Nisaea sediminum: one gene and its partner. The protein of the gene in region 1 interacts with the protein of each later gene in a pairwise test. Links are inferred from orthologs where the notes say so. Each region holds a gene or a part of one and is shown in the gene's direction. Other genes may lie near its edges. The genes, in order: hfq and rho.

Region 1 (3,234 bases):
GATGTCTATTTCGTCTGCGATGCCGACCACCTCACGCGCGCGATGGCGGCCTTCGGGCACGAAGAGGAGGAGGGGCGCAGCGTCATTATCGCCGGCGGGGGAAATATCGGCCTGATGCTGGCCGAAGAGATCGAGTCGAAGCATTCCGGCGTCAGCGTGAAGGTGATCGAGTACGACAGAGAGCGGGCCAAGCTCGTGGCGCAGACTCTGGACCATACTATGGTGCTCAATGGCGATGCGCTCGATGTCGAGATCCTCGAGGAAGCCAACGTTGCCCAGACCGAGACCTTTGTCGCCGTCTCGAACGACGAGGAAGTGAATATCATTGGGTCGCTTCTGGCCAAGCGCGCCGGTGCGGCCCGTACCGTCGCTCTGATCAACAAAGGCACCTATGCGTCGCTGATCTCCACGCTCGGCGTTGATGCCGTGGTGAACCCGAAGGCAATCACGGTTTCGACCATTCTGCAGCACGTCCGGCGCGGACGTATTCGGGGTGTCTATTCCCTGCGCGGCGATTTCGGCGAGGTGATCGAGGCCGAGGCGCTGGAGACCTCGCAACTGGTCGGGAGTCCCCTGCGCGACGCCAAGCTGCCGGCCGGCGTCATAGTCGGCGCGATCTACCGCGACGGCGAGGTTCTCGTGCCGCGCGGCGATACGGTGATCCAGGCGCAGGACCGGGTCATTCTCTTCGCCACCTACGAGGTGGTGAAGAAGGTCGAGAAACTGTTCGCCGTCCGGCTCGATTTCTTCTGATCATGGTCGAGCAACCGCGCGCGATTCTCTTCGATTGGGACAGTACTCTGGTCGACAATTGGCCGGGTGTGACAACGGCCATGAACGCGGCCCTCGGCGCGTTCGATCTTCCGCATTGGAGCGAGCAGGAAATGCGTCTGCGCGCGAAGCGCTCCATGAGGGACAATTTCCCGACGATCTTCGGTGAGCGCTGGGAAGAGGCGCGCGATATTTTCTATACGGCTTTCGAGGAGCGTCACCTGTCCGCATTGCACGCTCTTGCCGGAGCCGAAGAACTGCTGTCGTCCCTGCGGGAGCGTTCTGTCCTGATGGGCGTGGTGAGCAACAAGAATGGGAACTTCCTGCGCGCCGAAGCAGAAACCCTGGGCTGGACAGGCTTTTTCCACAGGATCGTGGGCGCCACCGACGCGGAGAAGGACAAGCCCGCGCGCGAGCCCGTCGATCTGGCGCTCTCGGAATCGGGACATGCGCCGGGCAACGAGGTCTGGTTCGTCGGAGATTCTCTGGTGGATCTGCAGTGCGGAGTGGCGAGCGGATGCGTTCCGGTCCTGATCGGAGACGAGCCGATTGCTGCGGCCGATCTGGAAAAATGGACACCGAGACATCATTTCACCGATTGCGATGCCATGCGGCGTGCGCTGACAGATTGAGTCGGGCGAAGAAATAGTTATATAAAGGGGATACCTATCTCGCATTTGCGAGATGGGGGCGGTGCCAAGCTTGTTCCGGCACGCGCCTGATACACAACGAACAAAAGGTCCGTGCAATGGCCACCGATAAGAACCAGAACGTTCAGGAAGTGTTTCTCAACACGATCCGGAAGAACAAGACTGCGGTTACGATCTTTCTCATCAACGGTGTGAAACTCCAGGGCATTGTGACCTGGTTCGACAATTTCTCGCTGCTCTTGCGGCGTGATGCGCACTCGCAGTTGGTCTACAAGCACGCGATCTCAACCATTATGCCGTCCCAGCCCGTTCAGCTGTTTGAACCGGCGCGGGAAGAAGAGGCCAGTTGAGCCTGAGAAAGCGGGGCGTGCGTGGATAGCGCGTCGGACGTAAAGAGCGGTCGGGCACTCGTTGTCCATCCCTTCGAAAAGAGATCTGTGGCTCAGGAGCCCGCGGGAACGCGGGATCCTGAAGCGCGTTTGGCCGAAGCTGTCGGACTGACGGCTGCGATCGAGCTTGACGTCGTACACAGCGAAGTCGTCTCGCTCAGCCGTGTCCGCCCGGCGACCTATATCGGCGGCGGCGCGGTCGAGCGTCTGGCCGGCATCGTGCAGGCGCTGGAGATCGAGGTCGCCATCGTCGACGCGTCGCTGTCTCCGGTCCAGCAGCGCAACCTCGAGAAAGCGCTCGACTGCAAGGTCATCGATAGGACGGCGCTGATCCTGGAGATCTTCGGCGCCCGGGCGCGCACGCATGAAGGGCGGCTCCAGGTCGAACTTGCGGCCCTGACTTTCCAACGCAGCCGTCTCGTGCGCTCCTGGACCCACCTTGAACGCCAGCGCGGCGGCCTCGGCTTCGTCGGCGGCCCGGGCGAAAGCCAGCTCGAAATCGACCGCCGTCTGATCGGCGAGCGGATCACCCGGATCCGCAAGGAACTCGAGGATGTCAAACGGACGCGCGAACTGCACCGGGAGTCCCGGCGTAAGGTTCCCTATCCGATCGTCGCGCTCGTCGGTTATACGAACGCGGGCAAGTCGACCCTGTTCAACCGGCTGACCGAGTCTGCGGTTTTTGCCCAGGATCTGCTGTTCGCCACGCTCGATCCGACAATGCGCCGGTTGGAGCTGCCGTCGGGCCGGACCATCATTCTCTCAGACACGGTCGGGTTTATTTCCGACCTGCCGACCCACCTCGTTGCGGCTTTCCGGGCAACCCTCGAGGAGGTGAGGGAGGCGGACATCCTGCTCCATGTGCGTGATTTCTCGCATCCGGATACCGAGGCGCAGAGAAACGACGTGATCGCCGTTCTGCGCGATCTCGGCCTGGACGAGCGGAAACTGACGGAACAGACCATCGAGGTGCTCAACAAGATCGATCTGCTCGGTTTGCCGGAGCGCGGGGAAGCACTCGCAAAGGGCATGAGCCGGAAGATCGCGGTGTCAGCCCTCGACGGTACCGGTTGTGAGGATCTGCTCGCGTTGCTGGACGAGATGCTCGGAGTCGGGGATGTCACGCGTACTTTCGAACTGGATGCGGCGAACGGAGCGGCGGTTGCCTGGCTCTATCAGCACGGACAGGTGATGGACCGGGAGGACAGGGACTCCGAAATCCACATGAAAGTTCGCATGACTCCGGTCGACGCCGAACGTTTCGACGCCAGATTTAACGCGTGATTTCAATCGGGTGCGGAAGCTCACTTCCAAAACCGGCTGCTCCGGTTAAATTGTATTTTCCGAAGCTCGGCACTCGCCGGCAAATCATTTACTGGCGCGAATGAACAGATATCCAGATCCCTCTGCCGTCATGGGCATCA
Region 2 (3,111 bases), on another replicon or contig:
ATGGAAAACATCCAGACCAGGATGCCGATCCAGGGCAATCTCGATCCGATCGCCTTGCTGTCCGGCGGAAAGGGCCTCGACGAGGAGGTGAAGAGCATCCTCGATGCGGCCGCTTCCGGACCGTTCATCTTCAATCTCGGGCACGGCATTCTGCCGACGACACCGATCGCGCATGTCGAGCAGTTGCTGCGCCAGGTGCGGCGCAGGTAAACGGCCGGCCGGGGAGGAGGACACGATGAGCTACGAATGGATCAAGGCGTTTCACGTCATGAGCATGGTGGCCTGGATGGCCGGGATGTTCTATCTGCCGCGGCTCTTCGTCTATCACGCCGATGCGGAGCCCGGCTCCGAACTCTCCGAAACCCTGAAGATCATGGAGCGCCGGCTTCTGCGTGCGATCATCAATCCGGCGATGGTTTCGACCTTCGTCTTCGGTATCTGGATGCTGGTGCTTATTCCGGAATTTCTCTCGGACGGCTGGTTTCACGTCAAACTGGCCTGTCTTTTCCTGCTCACCGGATTTCACGGAATGATGGCCCGGTGGCGGCGCGATTTCGCGGCCGATGCAAATCGTCGCAGTGCGCGCTTCTACCGGATTGCGAACGAAGTCCCGACGATCCTTCTGATCGTCATCGTCATCATGGTGATCGTGAAACCGTTTTCCTGAATGTTTTCCATTTTTGTCAAATATTGTTGTTTGACACCCGCCGCCAAACTACTGTAATTGACATCAATCGCCGACCGCCGTGGGGCATGGCGTCAGGTCTTCCCGCACAGAACAAATCATAACAGTCAGCTGATAAAGCGACACTCGTGCGGCCTGCTCAACCGGCCGACCTTCCCAAACATTCGTTTTACCTTGTCATCGACAGGACGATGCATCTTCAAGAGCTAAAAGCAAAAACCCCCCAAGATCTTCTTGCCTATGCGGAAGAATTGGAGATTGAGAACGCAAGTGTTCTGCGCAAGCAGGATATGATGTTTGCTATTCTCAAACAGTTAGCTGACAACGATCTTCCGATCTATGGCACCGGCGTTCTTGAAACGCTGCCGGACGGGTTCGGCTTTCTCAGATCACCCGAGTCCAATTACTTGCCGGGGCCGGACGATATTTATATCTCTCCGAGCCAGGTGCGGCGTTTCGGACTGCGCACGGGCGATACGGTCGAGGGACAGATCCGGGCACCGAAGGACGGAGAGCGGTACTTCGCGCTGCTCAAGGTCAACAAGATCAACTTCGAAGACCCGGACGCGGTTCGCCACCGGATCAATTTCGACAATCTGACGCCGCTCTACCCAGAGCAGCGTCTGAATCTCGAGCTTGAGAAGGCGGAGAACAAGCAGCAGGACGTGACCACGCGGGTGATCGATCTGATCGCGCCGCTCGGCATGGGACAGCGCGGCCTCATCGTGGCGCCGCCGCGGACCGGTAAGACGGTCATGCTGCAGAATATCGCCCATGCGGTCGCCGAGAACCATCCGGACGCCTATCTGCTTGTGCTTCTGATCGACGAGCGTCCCGAGGAAGTGACCGACATGGACCGTTCGGTGAAGGGGGAGGTTATCAGCTCCACCTTCGACGAGCCGGCCGCGCGTCACGTCCAGGTCGCCGAGATGGTGATCGAGAAGGCCAAGCGCCTGGTCGAGCACAAGCGCGACGTAGTGATCCTGCTGGACTCCATCACGCGGCTTGCGCGCGCCTACAACACCGTCGTGCCGTCCTCCGGGAAGGTGCTGACCGGCGGTGTCGACGCCAATGCACTGCAGCGCCCCAAGCGCTTCTTCGGTGCAGCCCGGAACATCGAGGAGGGCGGCTCGCTGACTATCATCGCGACCGCGCTGATCGATACCGGCTCGCGGATGGACGAGGTCATCTTCGAAGAGTTCAAGGGCACCGGTAACTCCGAGATCATTCTCGACCGCAAGCTCGCCGACAAGCGGACTTTCCCGGCCATCGACATCACCCGGTCGGGTACCCGCAAGGAAGAACTTCTGGTGGAGCGTGCAACCCTCAACAAGATGTGGGTCCTGCGCCGTATCCTGACCCAGATGGGGACGGTCGACGCGATGGAGTTCCTGCTCGACAAGCTGAAGGTCTCGAAGAGCAACCAGGATTTCTTCGACGCGATGAATTCCTGATTTCCGGAAGAGCGTTGACCGGAAAAGAAAAGAGCGGCCTTCTGAGGCCGCTCTTGCTTTTTGTGGCATGCGCAGAAGCTCAGTCTCTCGCTCGGTACTCCGGCGGCAGCACGAAGATCTCATCGGCGCGGCCATAGCCGCCGTCACGGACTTCCTCGATCAGCACCATGGTATGCGGTCGGACCGCTTCACCGAAATAGCTGACCATCAGATCCGTCGTCTTGTGCAGAAGATCTTCTTTCTGCGCTCTGGAGAGTGCTGCCTCTGGCAGTTTGAAGTTGGCGAAGGGCATTCGGTCGTCCTTTCCTTGAAAGAGTTGCCTCCTGAAAATGCGAGGTCAGATCATTCCGCCGTTGGCGCGGATGGTCTGGCCATTGATCCAGCCCCCGCCCGGTCCGGCGATGAAGGCGACGGTTTCGGCGATGTCTTCCGGTGCGCCGAGGCGCCCGAGTGGAATGGAGCGGGTGATGGCCTGGATCATTTCCTCCGATTTGCCGTTGAAGAAGAGCTCGGTGGCGACAGGACCGGGCGCCACGGCATTGACCGTGATGCCGCGCGGCCCGAGTTCCTTGGCGAGAACCTGGCCCATGGCCTCGACCGCCGCCTTGGTAGCGGCATAGAGACCGTAGCCGGGCATCCGCATGCCGATCACGCTGCTCGAGATATTGATGATGCGTCCGCCGTCGCGGAGTCTCCTGGAGCCGGCACGCATGCCCCGGAAGGCGCCGGCCAGATTGACCGCGACATGAGCGTCGAGATCGGCGTCTGACGTCTCGGAAATGGCGCCAAGGCGCATGATCCCGGCATTGTTCACAAGGATGTCGACAGGTCCGAAGGCGGTTTCCGCGGCATCGAACATTTTCTCGATACCGGAGGCTGCACTCACGTCGGCCTTGAGGGCGACCGCTTGCCCGCCTTTCTCGGCAATCCGTTGGACAACGTTCTCGGCTGCTGCCGCATCACGGGCGTAAT

Evidence for each region.
Region 2: the proteins of hfq (region 1) and rho interact in binary tests that used the Escherichia coli proteins (3 or more experiments, as listed by UniProt). The link is inferred for Nisaea sediminum from one-to-one orthologs.

Annotation. Positions count from the first base shown.
Region 1 is NZ_JACZCQ010000002.1:56,107-59,340, forward strand. What follows is about bases 232-3,145. They hold hfq (RNA chaperone Hfq), read left to right. Parts: upstream 232-1,519; coding sequence 1,520-1,771; downstream 1,772-3,145. Other genes in these bases: trkA (Trk system potassium transporter TrkA), read left to right, coding at 232-753; IG122_RS03750 (HAD family hydrolase), read left to right, coding at 756-1,403; hflX (GTPase HflX), read left to right, coding at 1,793-3,094. Outside these bases: more of trkA, read left to right, coding at 1-231; IG122_RS03765 (inositol monophosphatase family protein), read left to right, coding at 3,195-3,234. UniProt on the Escherichia coli protein: RNA chaperone that binds small regulatory RNA (sRNAs) and mRNAs to facilitate mRNA translational regulation in response to envelope stress, environmental stress and changes in metabolite concentrations.
Region 2 is NZ_JACZCQ010000006.1:642,295-645,405, forward strand. The notes cover bases 217-3,007. They hold rho (transcription termination factor Rho), read left to right. Parts: upstream 217-876; coding sequence 877-2,139; downstream 2,140-3,007. Other genes in these bases: hemJ (protoporphyrinogen oxidase HemJ), read left to right, coding at 236-667; IG122_RS15100 (tautomerase family protein), read right to left, coding at 2,219-2,431; IG122_RS15105 (SDR family oxidoreductase), read right to left, coding at 2,477-3,007. In the rest of the region: hemE (uroporphyrinogen decarboxylase), read left to right, coding at 1-210; more of IG122_RS15105, read right to left, coding at 3,008-3,111. UniProt on the Escherichia coli protein: Facilitates transcription termination by a mechanism that involves Rho binding to the nascent RNA, activation of Rho's RNA-dependent ATPase activity, and release of the mRNA from the DNA template.